Regions from separate parts of the Halobacillus sp. A1-3 genome, predicted to be linked through region 3. Evidence: predicted binding sites of a transcription regulator. Region 3 holds the regulator's gene; each other region holds the start of a gene.
The links. The regulator Rex, encoded in region 3, represses fermentation and respiration genes when NADH is low (regulators of the CRP and FNR family bind a similar motif). The targets are predictions, from matches to a motif close to TTGTGAAATATTTCACAA.
Positions count from the first base shown of each region.

Region 1: the regulator Rex is predicted to act here: its motif matches at 2,179-2,196, upstream of ACRYKC_RS00295 (formate/nitrite transporter family protein).
Region 2: the regulator Rex is predicted to act here: its motif matches at 2,877-2,894, upstream of cydD (thiol reductant ABC exporter subunit CydD).

Region 1 is NZ_JBPCEO010000001.1:67,911-72,009, reverse strand. It holds gene ACRYKC_RS00305 (sensor histidine kinase) at 1-638, shown strand, start outside; gene ACRYKC_RS00300 (response regulator transcription factor) at 635-1,270, shown strand; gene ACRYKC_RS00295 (formate/nitrite transporter family protein) at 1,299-2,138, opposite strand; gene rpiA (ribose 5-phosphate isomerase A) at 2,609-3,307, shown strand; gene ACRYKC_RS00285 (RQC-minor-2 family DNA-binding protein) at 3,390-4,099, shown strand, end outside.
Region 2 is NZ_JBPCEO010000008.1:23,738-27,836, forward strand. It holds gene ACRYKC_RS14405 (high affinity choline transporter 1) at 1-1,581, opposite strand, end outside; gene cudC (choline uptake/conversion transcriptional regulator CudC) at 1,690-2,244, opposite strand; gene cydD (thiol reductant ABC exporter subunit CydD) at 2,927-4,099, shown strand, end outside.
Region 3 is NZ_JBPCEO010000016.1:8,506-12,604, reverse strand. It holds gene ACRYKC_RS19955 (ABC-F family ATP-binding cassette domain-containing protein) at 1-780, opposite strand, end outside; gene moaC (cyclic pyranopterin monophosphate synthase MoaC) at 947-1,432, shown strand; gene ACRYKC_RS19945 (redox-sensing transcriptional repressor Rex) at 1,448-2,095, shown strand; gene ACRYKC_RS19940 (SDR family oxidoreductase) at 2,142-2,963, opposite strand; gene ACRYKC_RS19935 (MDR family MFS transporter) at 3,227-4,099, shown strand, end outside.

The sequences.
Region 1 (4,099 bases), on a different contig from region 3:
AAAGCTTGCAGGAAGTGGTTGTCCAAGAGAGAAATCGCCTTGCAAGAGAGCTGCATGATTCTGTCAGTCAACAGCTTTTTGCTGCTTCCATGATGATGTCCGCTATTAATGAAGCTCAGCCTTCCGAAGATGAAGGTACGGCTAAACAGTTGAAAATGGTAGAAAAAATGATTCATCAATCTCAATTGGAAATGCGTGCGCTTTTACTTCACCTTCGTCCTGTAGCCCTTAAAGATAAATCATTGTCTGAAGGTGCTGAGGAGCTGCTTTATGAACTCACCCAGAAAGTGCCGATGGAGATTGAATGGACCGTAGAGCCTCTAGAACTTGATAAAGGACTTGAGGACCAGTTGTTTCGAATTTTGCAAGAATCCATTTCTAATACGTTACGACATGCAAAAGCAGCCACTTTATCTGTCATGCTGATAGAGCGGGACAATAAAATCATTCTTCGTGTTGTAGATGATGGAGTAGGATTCAATGTTGAAGAAGCTAAAGCAAGTTCCTATGGTCTTCAAAATATGCAAGAACGTGCCTATGAAGTAGGAGGAACACTGAAGCTTGTCAGTTTAAAAAATCAAGGAACAAGGCTTGAGGTAAAAGTTCCTTATCGTCAAAAAGGAGGCATAAATGAATGATTACAGTATTGTTTGCTGATGATCATGAGATGGTTCGGATAGGAGTGAGTGCTTATTTGTCTTCCCAAAAAGATATCGAGGTCATCGCCGAAGCGGATGATGGGGGAGAGGCTGTTGAATTAGCGCTCGAACACCGTCCTGATATCATTTTGATGGACTTAGTTATGGAGGAAATGGACGGAATTGAAGCAACGAAGCATATCGTTAAACAATGGCCAGAAGCAAAAATTATTATTGTCACAAGCTTTTTAGATGATGAGAAGGTTTATCCTGCTCTTGAAGCTGGTGCAACAAGCTATATGCTAAAAACGTCCAAAGCAGAAGAAATAGCCAAAGCAATCCGGGCTACATACGAAGGCCAGTCCATCTTGGAACCAGAAGTCACCGGCAAAATCATGACGAAAATGAGAAGACCTGAGGTTAAAGACTTGCATGAGGAGTTAACGAACAGAGAGATGGAGGTTTTAATGCTGATGGCAGAAGGAAAAACGAATCAGGAAATTTCTGATAAGTTGTTTATAGCTCTTAAAACCGTCAAAGTGCACGTCAGTAATATACTAGGTAAGCTTCAAGTTCATGACCGCACGCAAGCTGTTATTTATGCCTTTAAGCATGACCTCGTAAAAAAATGAACCGCACAGGTGTTGTGCGGTTCACTTATTATGAGCGTTTTGTAACATAAGCTTCTGATTGATTCGCATAGTTCAAACTGGGGACTTTTTGTTCTTGTTTCGGCATATTCAAATAAACATAAATGGCTCCTACAAAAAATCCACCCCCGACAATATTGCCAAGAGTGACAGGGATAAGGTTGTGAATCAAACCACTTAATGTCACCAAGGATGTATGTGGGGACGTTAGCGCAATTGAAAATAAGGAGATATTGGCTATGCTATGCTCATATCCAGAAATGAAAAATGTAAAGACAAGTAAAATCATTAAAGCAATTTTAGATAAATCGTCCTTCACTTGCATAGGGAGCCAAACCGCTAAACATACGAGCCAGTTAGCAAGAATGGCACGAAAGAATAGCTGAGAGAATGGGAGATTCATTTTCTTCTCCGCTGTGCTGATTAATAGAGAATGATCTGGATCGATTTGATTAAAAATGCCTGCGAAAAAAATCAATATTGTAAAAAACAAAATCCCCAGTACGTTCCCCCCATAGCAGTAAGCCCATATCTTGAGCGTATCTATCCAATTTGTTTCTTTTTTTAATGTGGATATAGTCATATACATTGTGTTGGATGTGAATAGTTCGGCTCCACCATATATAATCAAACAAAAAGCGATACCGAAGAAGATGGCATTGATGAATGCAGTCGATGCAGCTTGCTGTTCGTAAAAAGGTTGAGCCAGTTTGAAGGACAGGATTAGGGCAAATCCAATGTAGATGCCTGCAAGGGCTGCCCTTATAAGGTAATAGTGGGGTGACTCGTCTACCATCGTCTTTTTACTGCGTGCTTTTTCTACCAGTTTTGTAATTGTTTCTTGTTCCATTATGATCGCCACCTAAGTATGGTTGATTATAAAATATCTATTGTGAAGTATTTCACATGAATAAATATAGTCCTCTAAGGTTAATAATTCAATACTTGTAACGATATTGCCAAATTAAAATTTTGGAAGCGTTTAATATAAAATTAATGATTGATTTTATAAAAAATATCTTGTAATGAAGCACTTATTTTTATTTTGTGATAAATACAAAAAAGTAGGTGAGAAAGAGGACAAGATAAAAGATGATTAATTTCATGTAGATTTTTTTCATAGACTTATACCCCTCTTTGCAAAAAATCGAAAAAAGTCCTACTTCAGCGTATGTAAAAAAGAGTTAAAAGGTTCCATTGTTTTTGTAACGATCTGATTAATTACCCTTTGTTAACGAAGGACTCTGTTACACTTTTCCCTAAGGAAGTGTGCTTGTTTTCTTTTGATTAAGGGAATAACAGAAGGAAGAGGTGATACGAATGAAATGGCAGAATCATTTAGCGGCCAACATAAATTGGGCAGGAGATATTTCCAACTACGAAGAAAAAAATAAAGTAGCCGAGCGTGTAAGTCGGTTTGTAAAAGATGGGGACGTTATCGGTGTAGGATCTGGATCTACGTCGTTCCTTGCTGTGAGAGCAATCGCGGAAAGGGTCAGGCAGGAGAAGCTGGATATTTTGACGATCCCGACTTCCCACGAGGCTCTTCTCAATTGCACTGCGCTTGGACTGAAAACTACTTCTTTAGCAGCTGAACGCCCTGATTGGGCCTTTGATGGGGCAGATGAGGTTGATTCAAACAAGCGTTTGATCAAAGGTCGAGGTGGTGCCATGTTTGCAGAAAAACTCGTGATGGCAAGTGCACCTATGACGTATATTTTAGTAGATGAAAGTAAATTCGTCAGTCGGCTCGGAGAGAAGTTTGCAGTGCCGATAGAAGTGGATCCGCGAGCAGTCCATCTAGTGGAAACAGAGCTGAACAACCTTCAAACGTTGGAGGTTCAGTTAAGAATGGCTAAATCAAAAGACGGTCCGGTCATAACAGAAGCAGGGAATCTTATTCTGGATGCTCGATTCCAGGAAATAACAACAGATATGGAAAGGGAGCTCAGCGCCATTCCAGGTGTAATAGAGACTGGGATATTCACTGGTTATTCCGTGGAAATTTTAACGATCTAAGCCCATTTTCTTGATATTTATTGGTACATCGTAATACTTTTTCTATAATAGAAGTATATCCTTCATTCAAAGGGGAATCACTATGGGACTGCCAAAAAGGATTACTTATCATGACGAACGTTACCCGTTTATTGTACTTGCACCAATAGGCAAGAAGAATAAACAAATTCGCTCCATCGGACATAAATTTGAACGGGGGTTATTTTCCAGGTTAAATGATACGATCGTGGAATTGATTCATGAGCAGTCATGGGACGTAACTAAAATTCGTTGTTATTTAGACGTGACGGGAGAAGCGATTCTTCCAGTTTCACTTCAAAAAGAAGAAAAAGTATATCCTCATTTATTGCGCCCAGAGCTTTTCTTATGGAGTTCATTGCCTGAAGAACATGGACTACCTTTAAAAGATTCTTTTTTATATGACACAGATTTTACTCAATTATCTTCAGAACAGCTCCATGAACATGTGAAAGGAGTACTTGAGGACTATCTGTTTTTAGCGGAAGTGAGTGGTCACACCCGTAATTATTGGTTGAAAAAAATAGGTGAGGCCTTTCACCGTCATCCACTGCTTAAGCTTTTCCATCAGAAAAGGGAAGTAATTGATGCAGTGGAAATAATGAACCAGTCATCCCTGTTGTCTGTATTGAAATATCCGGAAGATATTGCTTTTTGGAGACATAGAGTTGAGATTGTGATGCGGCCTTTCCGATCGCTGCCTTCAAGTTGGATGGAACACGGAAACAAGAAGATTTGCCTACATGAAAAGGAATTGTACTTTGATTCTACCCA
Region 2 (4,099 bases), on a different contig from region 3:
TTTACATTTTTTATTTGTTAGTTCAGAGACCGCATAAATCATAACAAATGCTGCGATACACGCAAGCGTACGGAATGGGAATAATACAATTCCATCCGCGTTAATCATTGGGTAAGGCAGGAAGGCTGGTAACCCTAGAGATGGTTCGCCGCCTCCAATTCTTAAGAATAGGGCTGTAACAAACCCAGCGATAGAACCATACAAGTTGGCTTTTTTATAGAAAAGCGCCATCGTCAACTGAGGGAACAAAATGGTATAGACGAGGTCTGAAGCCAGATACCACAATGTATAAACACTTTTCACATTCAATGCAATAATCATCGCGCCAACACCGACAATAATAATTGTACGTTTGATGACTTTCTTCAATTTGTCCTCACTGGCCTTCGGGTTGACTAATGGACGATAAACGTTCCAGGAAGCCATGGACGAAGCAGACAGAATAGAAGAGTCCATGGAGGACATGACTGCGGCAGCTAAAGCACCTAATCCAATCGCAGAAACGATTTCAGGTGTCAAATATCTTAATACGTGTGGAAGAATGACAGCTGGATTTTCCGGGGAAGGAAGTCCCATGCTTGCCCAGTCAATATTAAATCCTACAACACCGATTAATACGGCTGGAATAGCAGCAATGATACAAATGATTCCTGCAGTGATAGATAGCCACATCGCTGTTTTTTCATTTTTAGCGGAAAGAACACGCTGGAAATAAACCTGCCAGGCGATCCCACCAAAGATTAATAGTAAAGCATAGTCAATCCAATTCCAGAACCAATTTCCCCATGCTGGATCCTGCCATCCATTCAGTGGAGGGAAAAGGTTAGCGTAGGAACCGAGCTCTACAGAATAATTATCCCAGGCCGAGTTTAATCCACCAACATGGCCAAGCGCGAAGGGAACGACAAGAATCAGACCGATAAGTAGAATAGCCATCTGGAAGACGTCAGTGTAGGCAACCGCCCACATGCCTCCTGCGACTGTATAAGCGATCGCTATGATACCGGATAAAATAATAGAGGTGGTAAAATCGATATTTAAGATCGTACCAAAAGTCGTACCTAAAGCAGTTAAAATTGCAGCACTCCAGAACATTTCCCCAAGTAAAGCAGGGATGTATAAGACACCGGCCATTTTTTTACCAAACCGTTGTTCCAAAGGATCAATAATCGTCATGAATTCGTAGCGACGCATTTTCCTTGCATAGAAAATACCACCAATAATTAAGCTTAACGCATATCCCCATGGAGCCTGAGCCCATACGAGCCCGTCACTGTAGGTGAATTCAGCTGTTCCATTTACATAACCACCGCCGACCCATGTAGCGGCCATTGTGAACATGGCAATACCAAGAGGCAAGCTGCGTTTCGCAACCATCATATCTGAGAGGGAACTGGATTTGCTTGTAGCGAGGAAAGCACCGATGTAATAGACGAGGGCATAGAAGGCGATCATGGCAATGAATCCACCCCACTGGATGTTTTCATTGGTTAAAGCGATATATATGACAAATACGGTTAATAAGGCACCGATAAGAATAACGGGTGCATTCTTCTTCAAAAATGGTTGTTGCTTTTCCACTGACATCACTCCTTATAAATATTATCTGAATATTCTGTAAATTATAGAAGGCGTACGTCTCCCTCAAATAACGCTCTTCGTTATTTTTGAGAGGCGTATTTTATTTTTTTATTTTTTTTCGTCTATTGGGATGAGATCGAATATCTCTCCACTTTCAATAGAGTCAACCAGTTTTTGCAACCAATGATAGTAGGGGATGGAAGCTTCCAGTTGGTTGTATATTTCAGTCGCTTCTTCCTTTACTTCATCGGAAACTCCTTCTGTTTCAAGCAGCTCCTTCATTTCTCTTTGGGCCTGTCTAACAGCATCCAAGTTGATCTTGGCTTCTCTTAGCCATTTCTTAGCAAAGAATTTTGAGAAGAAACTAAAGAAATCCTTTTCAGCTACAAACGTTTGTCTGCGTGTTCCTTTTCGGAAAGTCTGCTTGACAATATCATAATTTTGCAGCTTCTTTACGCCGGTGCTCATGCTTGGTTTGCTCATCCCGAGCTTTTCCCGCATTTCATCGAGTGTCATATCATCTTCGAAATACATCGTTCCATACAGAGTACCCGCGCTGCGCGTAACCCCATACAAATCCATCGTTTCAGCTATAGAATCTATAACGAGTCCTTTCGCATTCTCGATGGTTTGCTTCGCATGTTCGTTTTTATTAATGGCCATTAATAACCTCCTCGCCATGCATTCAGCAAATTAATTTTATTAAATTTTTTCTTTACAACCTTTATCTTAACGTATAAATCCTTGTTGTCAAAATCAAAAAAAATCCATAATTCCTATAACCATTGTGACTCTAAGGCTAAACATTAATTCAATTTCTTAATCGCTTTGACAAACAAAAAAAGAGTTGATATCGTTAATAGATTTAAAAACGTTAATTTTTTTCTTTACAAATTTAACGATTTCTTTGAATAAGTGTGAAAAAGTGGAAATTGTTAATTGATGAAGAACAAGTTGATTACATCTCTAAAAACATTCGCTACATTATTAATGAAAGGAATTAATGAACTAGATCCACTAGCGATAGAACATGGTGGGAAGTATACCTGCCGTTCGTAAGTGGCTGGGGCTGTCAATTAGTTGAGTTAAAAATTGATATACTAAGCGGTGTTCAATGTTTCCAAAAAACAATATATTAAAGAGACGCTGAAAGCCCTCGAACAATCGAGAGGCTTTTTTTAATACAAAGGGTGAAGTATGCTAGTTATTAGATAAGGAAAAAATGAAACTATATTGTTATATTTATTAAGGTTTTTCTTTAGAAAAATTCAATAAGATCCACTATAATTAATGATATGTGAATGAATTCACAAATAGCCTTCTAAGTTAGGAGATACCCATAAATATGAAGCATCTCAGCAAATTAGCCTTTAGGCAAAAAACACTTGTTTTGCTATTGCTTATATCCTCGATGTTTATTGGTGCGACAATTATTGGTCAAGCCTACTTTTTTGTGGCGGTTGTGGATCGGATTTTCCTTGATGAGCAGTCGTTTCAAGACATTATTCCTCTTCTTGCTGGCCTGATTCTTGTACTTGCAGGAAGGTCTTTCTTTACATGGGCAAGCGGCCGGCTGGGGGTAAGAATGGCAACACGTGCAAAAAGCCATCTTCGAAAGGCTGTGATAGGGAAGTTTTCCAGAAACCCGCTGCAAGTTTCCCTCTCTGGACAGTCAGGAAGAAAGGTCAGCGTGCTCATGGATGCTGTGGATGAGGTTGATGGCTACTTCAGCAGTTATATCCCTCAAATGATACAAACAGCAGTCATCCCTGTCATGATCTTAGTGGTGGTCTTTACCCAGCACATTTATTCGGGACTAATCATGGTGATCACAGCCCCGTTTATTCCATTTTTTATGGCGATCATAGGCGTCATGACGAAGAAAAAATCAGAGGAGCAAATGGAGAAGCTTTCTGCTTTCTCAGGTACGTTTTTGGATACCTTGCAAGGTCTGACAACGTTGAAGTTATTTGGCCGCTCGAAGAAACAAAAAGATGAGATTGAAAGAAGCAGTCTCGGTTTCAGAGATGCCACCATGGCTGTCTTAAAAGTAGCTTTTATATCTTCATTGATGCTTGAATTCATTTCCATGTTGAGTATTGGTCTGATTGCTCTTGAGATTGCCATCAGACTTGTTGTTTATGAAAGCCTCGCCTTCTTTCCGGCCTTTTTCATCCTGGTATTGGCACCTGAATTTTACCTTACCCTGAAAGATTTCGGAAGTGCATTCCATACAGGGCGAGGAAGCACAGGGGCAGCCAACCAGTTGATGGGAGAATTGGAAAAAGAAGAACAAGGCGTAACATGGGGAGAAAAGAAACTGGAGGAATCTAAGACTCCGCCTCATATCGAGTTAGATGACGTCCATTTCAGTTACGGTTCAGGTTTTTCTCTACAGAGCATAGAAGCCAATCTCCCCCCTCAATCACAGACGGCAATTGTCGGTCAAAGCGGGGCGGGAAAATCGACGCTGCTGAATGTGCTGGCAGGTCTTGTCCAGCCTGACCAAGGCCAGGTC
Region 3 (4,099 bases):
TTCAAAATCGGCTTCTTTCTTCTTCAAATAATCACTGTAGTTGCCGTGGTATTTTTTCGAAGATTGAAAAGCGATTTCGTAAACGGTATTCACGATTTTGTCGAGGAAATAACGATCGTGGGAGACGATAACGACAGCCCCTGCGTATCCTTGCAAGTATCCTTCAAGCCAGGAGAGCGTGTCGATATCCAGGTGGTTAGTTGGCTCGTCCAAAATCAAGACGTCAGGTTTAGTCAAAAGCAGCTTACCTAGCGCAAGCCGTGTTTTTTGACCGCCACTGAGAGATGTGATTGGAGTATTCCAATCGAAATCCTTGAAATTAAGACCATTCAGGACAGCTTTGATGTCCGTTTCGTATTGATAACCGCCAGCTGTTTTAAAATATTCCTGCTTACGGTCGTACTCGGTGAGCAATTGCTGGTACCTGTCTCTATCTTCAAGCAAATTAGGGTCCGCCATCTTAGTTTCCATAGCCCGCAGTTCTTTTTCCAAGTTTTTTAGATGGGTAAACACGTTCTCCATCTCATTCCAAATCGTCTCTTCAGATTGAAGGCCTGTATTTTGTGCGAGATAACCGACCGTTGTTTCTTTTGGTTTAAAAATGTCACCGGAATCATGACTCATTTCCCCGGCCATCATTTTAAGTAACGTCGATTTCCCAGCGCCATTACGTCCGACAATGGCAATCCGATCATTCATTTGTACTTCTAATTTAATATTCGATAAAATCAACTCAGCACCAAAACGCTTCGTCAATTGATTCAGTTGCATGAGAATCATGTCGTTTCACCTCAATGAAATAAGTGTATCTTATATCGGATTCTTCTAGCAAGACAATGGCTTCAAAGTTTGTGAAATCTTTAACGACTAACGTTTGATTTTTTGGTAGAATAAGAGTAGTGTAGCAATCAGGAAGTTTGTGAAAACCGTAAAGAGGAGACGTTTCATGTCAGAGTTTACACATTTTAACGAACAAGGCCGTGCCCGAATGGTGGATATCTCTGAAAAAGGGGAAACGGTGCGTACAGCTGTGGCCCACACAAGTGTCCAAGTGAATGAAGAGATCTATTATAAAGTGACCAATAAAGAGATGGCTAAAGGTGATGTGCTTGCCGTTGCACAGGTAGCTGGTATTATGGCAGCCAAAAAGACATCTGACTGGATTCCTATGTGTCACCCGCTATCGCTAAAAGGTATTGACGTATCGTTTAGTTGGGAAGCAGATGAAGCTTATACGTTACACATCGAGGTAGAAGTGAAGACTAAGGGAAGCACAGGGGTGGAAATGGAAGCGCTAACGGCGGCTTCTGCTACGGCTCTCACCGTCTATGATATGTGTAAAGCGCTGGATAAAGGAATGGTCATCGGTCCGACTTACCTTTTAGAAAAAACGGGAGGTAAAAATGGGGATTACCAACGGGTCGATCGGTAAAGGAGGCAGAAATCCATGGATTTGGAACATACAAAAATACCTCAAGCAACAGCGAAGCGATTGCCATTGTACTATCGCTTTCTGAACAATTTGCACAGCCAGGGAAAACTGCGTGTATCATCAAAAGAATTGAGTGATGCGGTCAAAGTCGATTCTGCGACGATTCGCAGAGACTTTTCCTACTTTGGAGCCCTCGGAAAAAAAGGCTATGGCTACAATGTTGAATATTTGCTGTCCTTTTTCAGAAAGACGCTCGATCAAGATGAGACGACAAGTGTCGCATTAATCGGTGTCGGAAACCTGGGAACAGCGTTCTTAAACTATAATTTCACGAAAAACAATAATACAAAAATTGAAATTGCGTTTGATGCCAGCCGTGAGCGCGTCGGCACAGAAGTTGGCGGAGTACGTGTCGAGCACATCGATGATCTGGAAGAGAAGATGGGGGAGCTGACGGTAGCGATTCTTACGGTACCCGCATCAGAAGCACAGGGCATTGCCGATCGCCTGGTGGAAGCGGGGATTTCGGGGATTTTAAATTTTACACCGGCTCGTATTTCTGTCCCGTCGAACGTACGTGTACATCACATCGACCTGGCCATAGAGCTTCAGGCACTCGTCTATTTCTTGAAGCATTACCCATTAGATGAAATAGAAGAATAAAAGAAAGAGGATGCTGTTATGAAGCGGCATCCTCTTTCTTTTATTCTTACTTCGTATTCTCTTTCCAGCTTTTATCGATCAGCATTTTACCTGGCCATGTATAAGCCATGATGCCTCCGTCGACAGCAATGTCTTCCCCTGTAACATAGGAACTTTCATCAGAAGCTAAGAAAAGAGCAACATTAGCAACTTCCTCAGGACTTCCTAAGCGTCCCATTGGAGTCACCCACTTTTGCGCCTCGCGGAACTCCTGTCCTTCTTTTTGTTCCTTCGTCCCCGCCAGCTCATCAACAAGCGGCGTCTCAATAGTTCCTGGTGCAATAGAATTCACGCGTATGCCTTCACGTGCATAATCAATCGCCATGGCTTTTGTAAAATTGGTGATGCCGCCTTTGGCCGCATTGTAGCCGGAGCGATCCAAGTCAGCTGCGCGTCCAGACATTGAAGACGTATTAATGATCGAACCTCCTTGTTCCATCATTAATGGGAGAAGGAACTTACTTGTTAAAAAAGTGCCGCGCAAATCGACGGCAATGATCCGGTCAAAAAGGTCTACCGGGTACTCGTGCACTTTTCCCCCTTCTTCATCGATGCCTGCGTTGTTGAATAAGACATCAACCTTGCCGTATTTATCTTTGAGGTAATCCGCAAATTCGGAAACACTATCTTCATTGGAAACATCTAAAGAACAAAACTCTGCTTTTCCACCATCTTTTATCACTTCATCAACCGTCTGCTTTACGTCTTCTTCATTGACATCAGCGCAGACGACCGTTGCGCCTTCTTTTGCATATAGTTTCACTGTAGCTGCACCGATCCCTGTAGCGGATCCTGTGACGACAGCCACTTTATTATCTAATCGTCCCATTATAAAACGACCTCCTTGAGTGTTCGTATGTGGAGTACCCGCATTAGGAGTGCGTGTAAACATGTGGAAGGTAAGTTAAACGGTTACAATAGAGGTTTAAGCTTGAGGAAACCCTTTCCATTCCAATCATTTCAATGGTATGAAAATGGACGCGAAAAAAGTAAAAAAAGATCGAATAGAATGGGCAGGATGATGGTTAATCCAAAACAGTGGTGGTATAGTAAACAATAGTTCGTGTATCGAAGGAAAGTGAGGGATGATCCATGAGCAAATTACCGAATAAATGGCTGGTCGTCGTTTCCGTGCTTTTCGGAACGTTCACCGTCATTTTAAATAATAGTATGCTGAATCCAATCTTGCCGCGCTTCATTGAAATCTTTGATTCAAACGCAGTAGCTGTCGGCTGGATCTTGACGATCTTCATGGTGTCAATGGGAATGACGATGCCGCTCACCGGTTATTTTGGCGATCGGTTCGGCAAGAAAAAGGTTTATTTAGCTGGATTGACTATTTTCATCGTGGGATCCATTATGGGCTTCTTTTCAGGATCCTTAGGCATGGTCATCCTTTCTCGTGCCGTTCAAGGAATGGCCGGAGGGTTGATGATGCCGATTGCGATGGCTCTGATTTTCAATTCATTCCCGCGCTATGAACGTGGGTTAGCGGTTGGAGTGTACGGCGTTGCGGCAATGGTCGCTCCCGCTGTAGGACCGACGATCGGCGGGTTTTTGATACAGTATTTTGACTGGCCGTGGCTGTTTGCCTTTAATATTCCGTTCGGACTCACCGGTCTTATTTTATCTACGAAATTCCTGGAGCCTACTGAAACGGACCCGAATAAAAAATTCGATCTGATTGGTTTTATTATTGTAACTTCGGGTATTGGAGCGGTGCTGTTTGCTTTAGGACGAGGCCGAAATGTGGACAGCCTGTTTGATACGCTGAACCTGCTGCTGATTATTGGCGGTATATTGGCACTTATCCTTTTTGTAAGGTACGAAAACCGTCAGGACGATCCGTTATTGAACTTATCCGTATTTAAGGTACCAACATATTCAGTTTCTATCGTTGTAACTTCAGCGGCATCGATCGGTTTGTTTTCAGGAATTTTCCTGCTGCCATTACTGATTCAAAAT